DNA from 2 places in the Corynebacterium hindlerae genome. Region 1 is predicted to be linked to the other one. Evidence: riboswitches for the same ligand, from Rfam matches in the RefSeq annotation. Region 1 holds a riboswitch; the other holds the start of a gene.

The links. A riboswitch is a leader RNA that binds a small molecule or an ion and turns the genes downstream of it on or off. The one in region 1 is predicted to bind thiamine pyrophosphate.
Region 2: it holds a riboswitch for thiamine pyrophosphate, as region 1 does, so the genes downstream of both, thiO (glycine oxidase ThiO) here and thiC (phosphomethylpyrimidine synthase ThiC) in region 1, are expected to answer to the same signal.

What each region holds. Positions count from the first base shown of each region.
Region 1 covers NZ_CP059833.1:2,576,067-2,583,926, reverse strand. The annotation lists gene HW450_RS12440 (ArsR/SmtB family transcription factor) at 1-114, shown strand, start outside; gene HW450_RS12435 (serine hydrolase domain-containing protein) at 111-1,076, shown strand; gene HW450_RS12430 (HNH endonuclease signature motif containing protein) at 1,336-2,508, shown strand; gene HW450_RS12425 (disulfide bond formation protein B) at 2,554-4,044, opposite strand; gene HW450_RS12420 (hypothetical protein) at 4,045-4,212, opposite strand; gene thiC (phosphomethylpyrimidine synthase ThiC) at 4,370-6,016, opposite strand; TPP riboswitch at 6,007-6,123, opposite strand; gene HW450_RS12410 (energy-coupling factor ABC transporter ATP-binding protein) at 6,131-6,907, opposite strand; gene HW450_RS12405 (CbiQ family ECF transporter T component) at 6,895-7,602, opposite strand; gene HW450_RS12400 (energy-coupling factor ABC transporter substrate-binding protein) at 7,603-7,860, opposite strand, start outside.
Region 2 covers NZ_CP059833.1:1,530,283-1,538,142, forward strand. The annotation lists gene HW450_RS07525 (DUF2853 family protein) at 1-161, shown strand, start outside; gene HW450_RS07530 (PepSY-associated TM helix domain-containing protein) at 201-1,448, opposite strand; gene thiE (thiamine phosphate synthase) at 1,486-2,133, opposite strand; TPP riboswitch at 2,149-2,258, shown strand; gene thiO (glycine oxidase ThiO) at 2,249-3,304, shown strand; gene thiS (sulfur carrier protein ThiS) at 3,310-3,501, shown strand; gene HW450_RS07550 (thiazole synthase) at 3,505-4,272, shown strand; gene moeB (molybdopterin-synthase adenylyltransferase MoeB) at 4,277-5,380, shown strand; gene HW450_RS07560 (hypothetical protein) at 5,398-6,114, shown strand; gene HW450_RS07565 (succinic semialdehyde dehydrogenase) at 6,132-7,541, opposite strand; gene HW450_RS07570 (helix-turn-helix transcriptional regulator) at 7,579-7,860, opposite strand, start outside.

The sequences.
Region 1 (7,860 bases):
ACAGCGCTCCAGGCCGCGGGCTGGGTGCGCAAGCGAGACAATCTCTTTGAGATTCCGCCCGCACGAGTCGTGCCCCTATTGACCATCATTGCTGCTAGCGAGGATCACCGATGAAGAAAATTGTGGCCGTACTGTGCGGCCTCGCCACCACTGCCCTGCTATTAGTCTTTGGACCACAGCGAGTTACCCTCGCCAGCGACCCGACGGGAGACCCGGGGCTCGCTGGGTTCATGAAAGAGCACGCTCCACGAGGAGCACTCGAATTGACCGGCTTCGTTCTTGACGGCGATCAACCAGTGTTTGCCGGACTCGGAGCCGACGAACATACGGAAGTAGAAATTGGATCAGTGACCAAGACCTTCACTGCGGAATTGCTGCGGCAGGCCGTCGAGAAGGGCACTGTTCAGCTAGACACCAAGGTCTCCGACATCATCGACACGCACGGCGCCCCCATCGGTTCCGTTACGTTAGAGCAGCTCGCCAACCATGAGGCGGGCTTGCCACGTAATCCAGGATTGGATTTGGTTTCCTTGTTTGTTGAGCGTAACCCCTATGGAACGGTGACGCGCGACGACATTTTAGAGATGGCTCTCGATGCAAAACTCAAGGGCCAAGGCGAGCGCAACTACTCGAACCTGGGGGTGGCTTTTCTTGGACAGTTAATAGCGACCAAAGACGGCCGAACATGGGAAGAGATGGTGCAACAAGATATCTTCACACCGCTAGGCATGTCTGAGTCTTACGTTGCTTTGATTGGTAGCGCCGCTGATGCACCGCACGGGCTAAATGGCCGTGGCCGCGTGGCCGCGAACTGGGAGATGGACGGCTATGCCCCTGCTGGCGCCATCCGCTCCACCGCCCACGACATGGCACTGTTTGCCGCACATGTGCGTTCTGTTGGAGTGCCCCCTTACGTCTGGGTGCACGATGAAGCCGGAATGTGGCACAACGGCGGTACTGGAGGTTATCGAACGATGTTGATATTCGACCCCAACGGAAAGCGAGTTACCTTCGTGAACACCAACACTCCAGCAAGCGTCGATATCTTGGGAGAAAGGATGCTGCAGTGGTCTTAGTTCCTGTCTTTATAGTCAGCTGGCTCGTCCTTGAACTGTACTTCTGGAAGCGACGCTCTTTGTTGAATGCGGCGGTCGTTGCATTGATCGCTGGGTTCGTTTGCATGACCAGCGTGGATTGGGTTGCTACGAGCCCATTTTTTCTATGGTGGACCATCGCCACACTTGCCGGCCTACTAGTCTCCCTCTCGCTCTGGCCCCGCACAAAAAGTTTCGATTAGCTCTTGTGTTCTAATCCTTGCTGGGATAGAATGGGGGTATGAAATTCGGGGAATCTTCAACACTTACCCAGGTCAAGGAGTTACTTCAACACTCCATTGACTTCGGTGAGCCTTTCGAACATTTCCCCGCATTGCTGGAGATCAAGGAGCTGATTGCCCGGCTCGAAACAGACATGGCTTCGGGGTATGAGCGCAACAAATTGGAACGTGCTGGGGTGTCGGCTAGCGAAGCCCGCCGCATTCACCGACGCTCCCTGAATCCCTGGGGGGAAGGTGTCCCAGTTGAGCACCAAGACCTCATTTTGTCGGCTCTAGAGAAACTAAGCTCAGCATCCAAACGGCGCACCGAGATTTACAACCTCGCCGCAGCCTCCGCCGCCGAGTCCTCCCCCAAGGCAACACACGCCTACGCCAAGAAACTTGTCCGCGAAGAAAACCGGCGCCTGGCCAAGGATCCACACGAAGCCTACAACCAGCGCCGTTTCCAGCTACGCGAACAAGACGAGCACGGTGGCTGCAGCTTCCACGGCTACGCACCAGCGGCCCACGCCGCACTCCTGAAATCACTCATGGATGACGCCTGGCGCGCGGAACAGGCCACCGAGGACCGACGCAAAGACGACAACCGAACCGTAGCCCAACGACACGCAGACAATTTCTTCCAAGTGTTGCGCTGGGCTTCCGCCACCCGCATCGACCAGGTCGGGCACTGCTCCCTCGTCATCGGCGTCACCGAAGAACACGAATTCAACTGGGAAGCGAAGTTCGGCAGCCACGTCGGCATCGACCTCACCCTCTTCGACCTCAAACTGCTCGACGGCCACCGCATCGTTGACTACATCGTGGTCCACGATCACCACGGCGCAGTGAAAAAGCTAGTAACAGCCGGCCGATCAGCCACCTTCTACCAGCGTCTGGCAATGTTCTCCCGAGATGGATGCTGCGCTTACCCAGGCTGCAACGAATCGATCAGCCGCTGCGAATCCCACCACGTCGTACCGTGGGCGCGAGGCGGACCAACCAGTATCGACAACCTCGCCCCACTCTGCCCGAAACACCACGGCTGGAACGACGACAGCGCCATCGAAGCACACATCGCAATGGTGCTCAGTAGATACCCCGTGTTGGTCGATAGCGCCGGAAAACACCACAGAAACAACAGCCCGCAAGCCCGAAGATCCAACGGCCGCAGGCTGACCGAAGACAACTAACGCACCCCACCCTAGTGAGCCGGGGCGCGTTAACGTGCAGATTTTCTAGGAAATCTTTAGCTCATGAACTAAATCACGGTCACCATCGTGTGCAAGCACAAAGGCGCTCTTTCCGGATACCGCCACGTCGCGAACATCGCCAAGCTCAGGCAGGTTTCGAATCTCTTTCACACTAAAGTCCGCAATATCAATGGTTAAGAGACTGTTGTGTTCCTTAGACAGGACATACAGGAGTCCGTCGTGCAGGTCTGCACCCACCGGATACACCCCTTCGGCGTCCAACACCCCTTCCCGGATCAGCTTGTTGTCCGCTTTAGAAAACTCCGATATAACCACCTGCTTAGAGCGCTCATGCGGAACACTGAGAGTGACAAATGTGTCTGCCGTGCTTTCCGAAGCGACTGACAACGTGTAGGCCATCCGAGCCCGAATAGTCCGCAGCTCCGGACGCCCCTTCGAGTCGAAGATCGGCATGATGTCGCCTGAAGTATCAGTGAAATCCTTCCAGGCAATCTTCTCATCCACTTCATCTTGAATCACAGCACCGTAGATCGTTTTGTTCTGCGCAATCGCAACCAAACCGCCTGGTTTAAAGTAGGCCGCATCTACGGTGTTGTGAATATCGGAGCCATTAGGAACGTCCACCCGGGCAAACGAGGAGTACTCTTTAAAATTCTCGTCAGTGTAGTAAAAGCCACCATCGGAGGAGACCAGACCAAACTTGTCATTGTCGGAATCATAGGCGATACCAGCAGCACGACCTTTTCCACGGAAGCCTGCGACGGGGAAACCGATCTCCTGAGTACCGGCCAGCTCCAAGGTTTCTTTTCCTACTAGTGGGCTGGTATCAAACTCAATACCTTTATGCGGGTCGGGTGCATTAAATTTGTGTAGCCGAATGTCACCAAGAGATTCATACTGATGCTCCTTATCCCAGTATTTCGCGGTTTGTGCAATATTAAAAGTGAACCGCGCCGGATCCCCTGCCCCCGCATAGGGAGGAATACCATTACCAATGAGAAATTGAAGACAGTTAGTGCACGTAATAAGAATGGCGACGATGGTCACAAATTTAGTGGCGGGAGAGAATTTCTTTACGTTCACCTCAGTGGAAATAAATTCCTGCGCCAGCACCTTATCTTTTCCGATAAAGATGAAACCAACCGCGAGAACACCAATCACAACCCAGTACACCAGGATGCCCCAGGTGTAGGTGTGAACACCCAACACGGCGTCACCAAACCCTTGACCAAGGTCAGCATTAGCACGTCCACCCCAGTGGCGCACCGTGGTGTACAGATAATAGAAGGCCACCAACAGGAGAGTTACCATGTAGCGCATACGTGCCCCGTAGCGCAGGATAAATACCCCCAAGGCCCCGATGAGGACCATACCAAAGCGCTCGTTACCACAGAGGATGCACGGGGATTCACCATTAATAAAGCCTAGGTAGATGTTTGCGACGCCCACCGGAAACGCCATGATAATAAAGACCGCTGCGGCCAGAATAAAACGGAAAACCTTTGCATCGAACATTTACAGGTTCACCGCCGGAACAATTGACGTAGCAGAAGCCATGAAGAACATCAGCACAGAAAATGCAAATGATCCGACCAACAAGCTGAATGCCAGCTTTTCTTTTTCTGGCTTGAATAACACCAGAACGAGTGCAATTGCACACAAACTGTAGAAAACAAACTCCACGAGAGAGCCTTTCCTAGTTGAGAGAAACGATGACCCTCAAATAATAAAATTGGCTGCTCATTACTGTAAATAAACGTAAGAGTTTTGTAGGAAAAAACACAGTTAGTTAGTTCCGGTCGGGCTAGAGCCAAAAACAGCTCAGCCCACCCGATATCTGCTAGCTCTCCACCACCGGCAAGTACACGCGAGAACCCGACTCAGCAAACTCCGCCGACTTCTCCTTCATGCCCGCCTCAATGGCCTCCACAGTCTCAAGCCCATGCTCCGCCGCATAGTCCCGCACATCCTGCGAGATCTTCATGGAGCAGAACTTCGGACCACACATCGAGCAGAAATGCGCCGTCTTCGCAGGCTCTGCTGGGAGGGTCTCGTCGTGATAAGACAGTGCGGTGTCCGGATCCAGAGCCAACGCGAACTGGTCATGCCAGCGGAATTCGAACCTCGCGCGAGACAGCGCATCGTCTCGCTCCTGGGCACGCGGGTGCTGCTTCGCCAGGTCCGCCGCGTGGGCGGCGATCTTATAGGTGATAACGCCGACCTTCACGTCATCGCGGTTCGGCAACCCGAGGTGTTCCTTCGGGGTGACGTAACACAACATCGCGGTCCCAGCCTGGCCGATGATCGCAGCGCCGATCGCGGAGGTGATGTGGTCGTAGCCTGGTGCAATGTCTGTCGCCAGGGGCCCCAGGGTGTAGAAAGGTGCGCCGTGGCACCAGTCCTCTTCCCATTCGACGTTGACTGGGATCTTGTGCATCGGAACGTGGCCGGGGCCTTCGATCATGACCTGGACGCCGCGGGAGCGCGCGATGAGAGTCAGTTCGCCCAACGTGCGCAGTTCTGCCAGCTGAGCTTCGTCATTGGCGTCCGCGATGGAACCTGGACGCAGACCGTCGCCGAGGGAGAAGGTGACGTCATACTGAGCGAGGATGTCGCAGAGCTCGGCGAAGTTTTCGTACAGGAAGGATTCGCGGTGCTCTTTCAGACACCAGGCAGCCATGATGGAGCCGCCGCGAGAGACGATGCCAGTGACGCGGTCGGCGGCCAGCGGGATGTAGCGCAGGAGTACGCCGGCGTGGACGGTCATGTAGTCGACGCCCTGTTCGCACTGTTCAATGATGGTGTCGCGGTAGATCTCCCAGGTCAATTTTGTTGGGTCGCCCTTAACTTTTTCGAGCGCCTGGTAGATCGGCACCGTTCCCACAGGTACTGGGGAGTTGCGTAGGATCCATTCGCGGGTTTCGTGAATGTCCTTGCCTGTGGAAAGGTCCATGATGGTGTCCGCGCCCCAGCGCGTCGCCCACACCATTTTCTCCACTTCCTCATCGATGGATGAGGTGACGGCGGAATTGCCGATGTTGGCGTTGATCTTCACCGCGAACGCCTTACCGATGATCATCGGCTCCAGCTCCGGGTGCTTACGGTTCGCGCAGATCACGGCCCGCCCCGCGGCTACTTCGGATCGCACGAACTCCGGCGAGAATCCCTCGCGTGCCGCGCAGAATGCCATCTCCGGGGTGATGATCCCGGCTCGCGCCCACGCGAGCTGAGTTTGAACGCGAAGTTCTGGGTGCTCTTCGGAAGCCGGTACTGCTTCCGCTGGCTCCCAGGTACGAACTGGCGACAATCCCTTTTCCAGATCCAGCTGCGGATCTTCGAGCGTGTACGGGCCTGAGGTGTCGTACACGTCGAAATGTTCGCCAGTCGTGAGGCCGATGCGTCGAGCTGGAATTTTCAGGGTGTGTCCCTCGAAGGACACCTCCTGGTAGACCTTTTCGCTGCGGTAAATGGGTCCAGTGGTGATCATTTAAACCTCCCTACGCCGGCATTATCCGGACAGGTTAAACGGTCGACGCTCCGTGTTTTGTTGCGTCCTCTCAGCGAAGAATCGGCTCCGCTCCCGTGTGACGAATGTGCCCCTCTACCCTAATAGATCTTCCACCCGTTCGACGGCTTTTCCGATTTTTTCTGATACCAGTGGCGCCCACGGTGGGCGCAGACGCGCCGCGGCCAGCAGCGATGGGTCGGTAAGGAGGGTTCGGTCACCAGAGCGGATCGTCCCGTCAACGAGGACTCCCACCGACGCTGCGAAAGCGTAGGCGAAGTCGATTTCGTGCGTGGAGATGACGATGGTTGTTCCGGCGTCGTTAAGCTGCAGCAGCGTGGCTAGCAGGCGGTCGGAGGCGACGGGGTCGAGGCCGGCGGTCGGCTCGTCGAGAAGGAGGACGCGTGGCTGCATCGCCAGCGCACCGGCCAGCGCCACGAGTTTGCGTTGGCCGTAGGAAAGCTGGTGGGGGACGCGGTCAGCAAGGCCAGTGATTTCGCAGGTGGCCAGCGCCTCACGCACGCGCTTATCGACGTCCGACTCCTCCAATCCCATGTTCACGGGGCCGAAAGACACGTCCTCCGCAACCGTGGTGGCGAAGATTTGTTCATCGGGTTCCTGCAGCACAAGCTGCACATTGCGGCGCACATGGTCCCGGCCGCGCCTGGTGTACTCCATCGGCGTGTCATCGAGCAAAACCGTGCCAGATTGAGGCTGCCACGCCCCCGCTAACAGCTTGAGCAGCGTGGACTTCCCGGAGCCATTCGCACCGAGGATCGCGAGGCGTTCCCCCGCTGCCACGGCTAGGTCGACCCCGTTCAGCACAGGCTGATCGTGGGAAAAAGTCAGGTCACGGGTCTCTAGAACAGACATAATAAACTCATCACAATCACGGCGCCGCAGGCACGGAGCCAGTTCACGGGGCGCGCCACAGTACGCACTTTCATCGCGGTGGGATCCGCCCGCAGTTCCAATCCTTCTTGCAGCGCCCGAGCCCTGGCAAAGGACAGCACAAATAGCGACGCTGCTTGGCCCGCAACCGAACCCACCCACCGGCGGGTACTGCTATGCCCGAGCCGGGCGGCCTGGGCCTCCCACATCGTCTTCGCCGTCACCACCAGGGCACCCACCAGGCGGTATATCAGGCCCGTGACGTGCACGAGCGACTCCGGAAGGTGCCGACGACGCGCGAACATGAGGATCTCGGACATCGGGGTGGTCAGCGCAAACAACATGGTGATTCCCATGCCCACCACGGACCTAGCCAACACCTCACCGGCGTGCGCCACCCCTCCTGGGACCATGATCAACCCGCCGGAGGTAATGGAGAAAATGAGCGGGCCGAGGCCCAGCGCGATGAACGTCGCCGGGGCCCCGACCAGACCCAGGTACAGTTTCCAGTTGATCCCAGCAGCGACCGCCATCACCAAGGTGATAGCGGCGATCACTGCGAGTTTGATACCGGAAACCGAGATCGCAATAAACAGCAGTACGATGAGCAGGCTTTTTTCGCCCACATTCACGTGCGCCCAGCGGCTCCTAGCAGCGGCTAGTTCCAGGGCATTCATTTAGACAGCAGCAGATTCCTCAGCACGCTGGGTACGGCCACGGAACACACCGAGGACATAACCGAGCAGGCCAGCACCAAGACCAGCTTGCAGCGCGAACCGGCCGGACTCCACTTCTCCTGGCAGTTCACCAGCAACAGATTCGAACCATGGTTCATAATCAGGGTTAGCCTCTTCCACCAAGGTTTCCGCACCCGCGTCGGTGCCCACGAATTGTTCTTCAGCGTCCGGGTCACCGAAATTGAAGAACATCGGGAA
Region 2 (7,860 bases), 1.0 Mb from region 1:
ACTTCCTCAAGAAGAAGCTCGGCCTCACCGAATCCGATGAGGCACTCGACGCGGCTATCACGCAAGTCGGCGAGAAGATGAAGGATGGCACCAAGAATGGCCGTCTTGCCGTCTACTACCTGCTAGCAGAAAAGTACGGCAAGCTCGGCGTCTTTACATAACTATTCCAGTGAAGTGGCATCCTAACGCTGCCACTTTTCTTATGCCTCAGCTGCAGTGCGCTTTTTCAGCAGTGCCTGGACAACCATGTTGAGGAAAACAAACGCTAGCAAGCTGATGCCGAACAGCGGTGCGACGATCGAGTAGCCGATGAGCACAGCGATCAATGCCCAGGAACGCTCACCGCGGGCCGGTACCCAGCTGCGGCCCGAACGCCAGGCCCGCCACCACATGTAGTAACCAAGCCCGGTCACTACCAAAATTCCGAGGGCCAGCAGCGCCAATGCGGTTTCCGACCAGATCCCGAACAAGAACCCCATGTGCAAATTGATGAGCCATTCGGTCAGTTTCGCAGCAAATGGCCATTCAGAGAACAACACCCGGTCAGTTACTTCTGCCGTGTTCGTGTCTACCTGCACTTTATCCGTGCTGAGCCGGTAGGGTTCGCGCGATTCCTGCACCTGCCAGGTGCCCGCACCAGCAGGTTTCGCTTCCACAAGTCCGGTCAACCCATCTTCTCGTGCCACCCGCACAGCAGTATCCAAGCCCGAAACATCCGTGGCAGCTGCGGGGCTCACAGCCATGGCAGGTGCCCGCAACTGCAGCTCCGTACGGACTGTGCCAATGTTTTGTCCGGCCACACCAGACCACGTCAGCCCAGTGACCGTGAGGAACAGCATTCCGGGTACTAGCCATAGGCCGAGGGTGCGGTGCCAGCGGGAGGCGCGCTGTTTGGATGCGCGGGAACGAAGAGCCAGAACCAACCCCGAGATGGCAATGGCGCCCAACCAGGATGCGGCCAGTTCTGAGTACCATCGGCCGGCTTTGCCCAGCCAGAGTTGCTTGTGTCCTTCAGAGAGCCAGGCTCGCAGTGGGGAAGCGTTGGAACTGCCGTACTGAATCATGTTGCCCGTAATACGGAGGTCACCGGGATCGACGAAAACGGCGCGTCGATAAGAGCTGCTTGTGAGGGAGGGGTCGGCAAACAGCACGCGGGTGGTGTCCCGTGCGTCGTCACTGCGCTGCACCCCGGACACTTTAAGCTGCGGGTATTCCTTCTGAGCGGCAGCGACCTGTTCCTCGAGACTGCGGGCAGGAAGCGTAGAGGTGGCGGTGTAGGCGTCGTGGTAAACCACCTGTTCAATGCTGGGGGCGAAGGCATATACCAGGCCGGTGAGTGTGGCCACGGCGATGAAAGGGCCCACCAATAGCCCGGCGATGACGTGCAAATATCTAGCGCGTTGACGCTGCTGCAAGGCAGCGCGGCGTGTCAGAGTTAATGTAGTCACGAAGAGTTGTCGGGAATGCCTCCCAACAAGTTCCGTGTTACTTTTCGAGGATTTTTCGCAACTTTCGCGCCGCAGCTACCGGGTCGGCAGCCTCGGTCAGTGCGCGCACCACCACGATCCTGCGTGCCCCAGCATCCACCACCTTAGGAGCGGTTGCGGCGTTCACTCCACCGATCGCGAACCAGGTTTTATTCCCGGCTACCTCGGCACATTCGGTTACTACTGGCAGCCCTACCGCGGGTCGCCCCGGCTTCGTAGGGGTCGGCCACACCGGACCAATCACCGCATAGTCCAGCTCCGGGTCGGCGATTGACTCGGCAAACTGTGCCACCGAATTATTGGAGCGCCCGAGCAAAACCTCTGGGCCCAACACACGCCTGGCCTGCTGGGTAGTCAGGTCTTTTTGGCCGGTGTGGAACACGTCGGCGTCGACAAGCAATGCAACGTCGGCCCGGTCGTTAGCTGCGAACAGCTTGCCGTGCTCCGCTGCGACCTCCGCGAGCGTTTCCAACGCACCGATTTCTGCGCGTGCTTCGATTTTTTTGTCGCGGAGCTGAATGATATCCGCACCACCTTCGTAGCAGGCGTGCAGAAACTCGCGGAGATCGCCGCGGTCCGTTCGGGCATCGGTGCACAGGTAGAGGCGGGAGTTTTTCAGGAGAAGTTGTCGACGTTGCCGGTCCATGAGTCCTATAGTAGGAGTACTTGCCGTGGGAGCCCGTGAAACGCCGGGCTGAGAGGGCCAGCAATCGGCCGACCACCTGACCTGATGCGGATAATGCCGCCGTAGGAAGGACATTATGCATATCGCCGTAATCGGCGCCGGGATCGTAGGCCTGTGCACTGCATGGGAGCTGCGCCAGCGTGGCCACACCGTCACCGTGTACGACCCGGAGCCTGTCTCCGAAGCTAGTTTCGCGGCCGCTGGAATGCTGGCCCCCGTGTCTGAGGTGGTGTGGGATCAGCCGACGCTGTATCCGCTGATGCAGCAGTCGAAGGAGCTGTACCCCGAGTTTGCGCAGCGTGTGGCCGAGGCATCGGGGATGGATATTGGTTACCTGACCTCGGAAACCCTCGTGTGCGCCGGAGATCCTGCCGATAGGGTCACCCTCACCGAGCTCGTTGAGCTGCAGGAACACATCGGCCAGGTCGCCCCGATTTCTTCCCGGCAGGCCCGCAGCATGGAGCCAGGCTTAGGCCCCGGAGTAGTCGGAGCAGTGCACATTCCAGGCGACCACCAGATTGATCCCCGCAAGTTCTGCGCTGCATTGTTGCACCTCTTGGGCCCCGATGTGGTGCGAGAAAAAGTGACGTCGCTGGAACTCGACGCAGACCACGTGGTGGTGGCGGCGGGCCTTCGCTCCTGCGAGATAGCGGGGGTACCTCAGCTGCCGCTACGTCCGGTGTATGGCGACGTGCTCCGCCTGGAGGTGCCAGAATATTTACAACCGCTAGTCACCCGCACCGTCCGCGGCGTAGTCCGTGGCCGCCCGGTGTACGTGGTGCCCCGCGCCGACGGCTCCCTCGTCCTCGGCGCCACCTCCCGCGAGGACGGCCCCGGGGTATCTGCTGAGGGAGTGCATCAGCTGCTTCGCGACGCCCACCACCTCATCCCCGGGATTTGGGAATGTTCGATCACAGAGATGACCTGCCGTGCCCGCCCAGGTTCCCCCGATGACGTGCCCATGATCGGGCGGATCTCAGAACGCGCCACCGTGTCCACCGGCTACTTCAGGCACGGCATTTTGCTATCAGTGATTGGCGCGAAACTCACCACTGATGTTGTGCTGGGTGTACCGGTGCCGGAAGCGACTGCCGCAGCTATTGACCCGTTCCGCTTTAACAAAGGAGCTTAAGACAAGTGACTTCAGTAAATGGGAAACCCTACACAGCAGCCCCGGGAATGACTATCGCGGACCTGGTGCAGGAGATCGTTGGCAGGCACGCCGGCGTCGCGGTGGCGGTAGACGGCGCCGTAGTACCCCGCAGCGCATGGGGCACCACCGAGGTGTCAGGCGACATTGACATCGTTACCGCAGCTCAAGGAGGATAACCGATGGATTTCTTAACCGAATCGCGTCTCATCATGGGCACCGGTGGCGCCACCTCCATGGACACTTTGGAACGAGCCCTGGTGGAATCCGGTACCCGCCTCACCACAGTAGCCATGCGACGCTTCAACCCAGCCACCGGCATGGGCATCTTCGACCTCCTGCAACGCAACAACATTCGAGCACTACCCAACACCGCAGGTTGCTACTCCGCCCGCGAAGCAGTGCTCACCGCCGAACTTGCCAGAGAAGCACTACAGACCAACCTCATCAAACTGGAAGTGATCGCCGACGAAGACACCCTACTACCAGACCCCGTTGAACTTCTCGACGCCGCAGAACAGCTAGTACTCAAGGGTTTTGAAGTATTCGCCTACACCAACGACGACCCCGCCTTAGCACGCCGCCTGGAAGAAGTCGGCATCACCGCAGTAATGCCCGCCGGCGCCCCAATCGGCACCGGCCTAGGGATCCTCAACCCACACAACATCGAGCTCATCGTCGAACGCGCCAACATCCCCGTCATCCTCGACGCCGGCATCGGCACCGCCTCCGACGCGGCACTCGCCATGGAACTAGGCTGCTCAGGCGTACTCCTCGCCACCGCAGTCACCCGAGCACACAATCCATTACAAATGGCCAGCGCCATGAAACACGCCGTCATCGCCGGACGACAAGCCTACGAAGCCGGGCGAATCCCCAAACGCAAGCTGGCGCAGGCGAGTTCGAGTTTTAGTGAGATGGTAGGTGCCGGATTTGGTAAAGCAAACTGACGAAATGGCCCCTAAAAAGTCAGTTTCCGTTACCAAATCCAGCACCGGGTTGTCTGCGGAGGAGAAACTCCGCTACGCCCGCCATCTCACACTGCCCGGCGTGGGGGAGGAAGGGCAGCTCAAACTGAAGCAGGCGAAAGTCCTGGTTATCGGTGCGGGCGGTTTGGGTTCACCTGTGTTGAACTATCTTGGTGCGGCTGGTGTGGGCCATGTGACGGTGATTGATGATGATGTGGTGGAGGAGTCTAATCTGCAGCGGCAGACCATCCACACGGTGGCGGATCTTGGTCGGCCTAAGGTCGATTCTGCTAAGGATGCCTTGGCCCGGTTGAACCCATTTGTGCAGGTCACGCCGATTCGGGCGCGGCTGACTCCTGATAATGCTGTGGAGTTGTTTGGCCAGCATGACCTGGTTATTGATGGAACTGACAACTTTGCTACCCGCTACCTTTCCAATGACGCCGCGGAACTCACCGGAACTCCTCTAGTGTGGGGCACGATCATGCAGTTCGAGGGGCAGATCTCCGTTTTCGACCCGAATAACGGACCGATGCTCCGGGACCTCTTTCCGGACATTCCACCGGCGGATGCGGTGCCGAGTTGTGCCGTGGGGGGCGTGTTCGGGGCGCTCGCGGGGCTGGTGGGGTCGATGTTGGCTATTGAGACTCTTAAGGTGATCACGGGTGTGGGGGAGGTGGCCGTCGGTAAGCTGCTGCTTGTCGATGCGCTGACGTTGTCGCAGCGTACCTTGGTGTTCGCGCGTGATCCGGGGCGGCCGCCGGTGACCGGGCTGGAGCATATGGCGCAGGTCTGTGCCGCCGCGACGCCGGTGCCGACCACTGTTGCGCCGCAGGGCATGCTTATCGACGTCCGTACCCCAGAGGAAACCTCGTCTGGCATTATTCCCGGCGCGACGCCGTTTCCGTTGGATGTGCTGCAACGGGACCCGGGCGTGGTCGAACCCTATTTGGGTAATGTGATCACGGTGTATTGCCAATCCGGTGTTCGTTCCGCGACGGCTGTGCGCTTGTTGCAGGAGAGGTTTCCTGACGGGCGGTTTTTCAGTTTGCAGGGCGGTTTTTCAGCTTGGGGGGCACAACGCGGGTAATTGGTTATGATTATCCCATGCGTGCGTTGGGTACAGCCTTTCTTTCGGTATTGGTCTCAGCTTTGTGGTGGGTTCCGGCTGCGTCCGCTGAACCTCCGGTAGGAAACATAGAGGCGGCGGTCACTGCGTTGAGTACCGAGGGAGCGTGGTCGGGGCTGAGTTCGCAGGCCCGGCATCCGTTCCTTGCAGTAACTGAGGGTGGTGCGGAGGAATGGGTGTTTGCTGGTTCCAGCCCATTGTTTGGCCCGGTCATTTTTGATCAGCAGGGAAATGTCACGGGTTACAAGCTGATGCTGTATCAGGATATGCAATTGCATTTGGAGCCGAAGCTTGGGGCGGAACCTGTAGTGCAGGTGGCGGATGGGATTTTGCGGGATGTGGATCGGGTGGCTTCCCACGGCCCGGTGCCAATCCCGGCGGATTATGTTTATGATCCTTCATTGCTTCATTCGGGTTATCACGATTACTGCACGATGTCGCCAAGTTATTTCACCACTACTGAGATTGATGCGGATTTTCGTGGCGCTTGCGCCCGCCACGATATGTGTATGGAGGCAGCCGATGCTCGGGGCGAGGGCTATTTAAAGTGCAATGTTGATTTACTTACCGATATGTCCAGCGTATGTTCCGCGGTGTACACGGGGGAGTACGCGAGTTATCTGCCTCGGTGTTTGAACACAGCACGGCTGTACCACGCTAGCGTGAACATCGCACACCTGGACAACTTGCTGTAAGCGACACTCTCATAGTCTTATAACAGCCATTTTCCTAGTCTTAGTGCCGTGCTCATGTACCTCGCATAATCGTCCCTCTTCAGGTTTTTCGGGCCTGCCAATGGCAATATGCGCTGCTGAGCGACGGTCCGGGTTTGGGTGTACTTCAACAGGCCTTCGGTGCCATGCCGTCTGCCCAGTCCTGAGGCTTTCCAGCCTCCCATCGGCGCGGCTACGGAACCCCAGGCGGCTGTGTACCCTTCGTTGATATTGACAGTTCCAGCGTGGAGGTGGCGGGCAATGCGTCGCGCTATCGCCGGCTTACCGACGACAGATGCATTAAGGCCATATTCCGTATCGTTTGCCTTGGTCACAGCCTCGGTTTCATCTGCCACGATTTCCAGATAGACCACGGGCCCGAAAACTTCTTCGCGGGTGAGTCGAGCCGTTGTTGGAACATTGACCAGGATGGTTGGTTGGTACACCGCACCTTGTGGTGGCTGACCTCCGGTAAGCACATTGGCTCCTTGCTCTACAGCGTTTTTCACGAATTCATGCACTTTGTTGGCATGTTCGACGCTGATGAGTGACCCCATGTCGTATTCCCACCCACCGGTACCCACGGACAACTGCTGGGTCTTTTGGATGAACTTCTCCGTGAATTCTTCGGCGATGTCTTGGTGGAGATAGATCCGCTCCACTGAAATGCATAGTTGACCGGAATTGGCGAAACACGCCTGCACAGCAATATCAGCAGCTGCGGTTGGGTTAGCAGTACGGTCGACGATCATTGGGTTTTTGCCACCTAATTCCGCTGAATATCCGATAAGGCGTTCTCCCGCGATTGCCCCGAGTTTCCGGCCAGTGGCGGTGGAACCGGTGAACATCAAAAAGTCGCATTCCCGGGCAATAGCTTGTCCTACCTCGCTACCGGTTCCGGTGATGACCTGGAATAGATCTCGAGGTAGCCCTGCTTGGTACAAGAGTTCGGCGGCAAGCAGTGCCGTTTCGGAGGTTTTTAGGTCTGGTTTAAGTACCACCGCGTTGCCTGCAAGCAGGGCGGGGATAGCATCGGATACCGCGAGTGAGAGTGGATAGTTCCACGGCGCGATAACACCCACCACTCCGTGAGGCTCTCGCTGTACTTTCGTGGTGGTGAGCGGTGGCAGGGCGCCTTTAACCCGCTGTTCTTTTAGCAGTTTCCTCGCGATTTTTGCGTAGTGACGTGAGGTGATCGCGACATCGAGCACTTCATCAAAGGCATGACTGCGAGCTTTCCCTGTTTCCCGTTGGATCACATCTAAGAGACTGGTTTGCTCCCGCAAGATGAGGTCGTGGTAGCGCAGAAAAATCGCACAGAGCTGACTTGTGGTAGGTCGATGTTGCAGAGCCTGGCGCGCTGTGGTGAATGCAGCATGGGTTTCTTCGCGAGTGTGCTTCCTGATCATGTGACCGAATGTAGTGTTTTTCTTGTCTAAGGGGTCGTTAGTTTGCCGCATTGTCTAACCTCTTCGCTAAATCCTTGATTGCCTGTTTGACGGCGTCGTCGCTCAATATGGTGAATTCGAAAGGAATTGTCGTCAACCAGTGCGCCGCTTCATTCGGATCGTCAGCCCCGGTAACAAATTCAGTATTGGTGTGGTCTAGTTCCTTAAGGTAACTAGCAAACTGCGGAAGCTTTTGCCTGACCTTGTCTACCGGAGCATGTATGTGCACGTGAACTTGGTGTTTCCATGCGGTGATTGGCACTGGTTTCGCCAGGCGTGC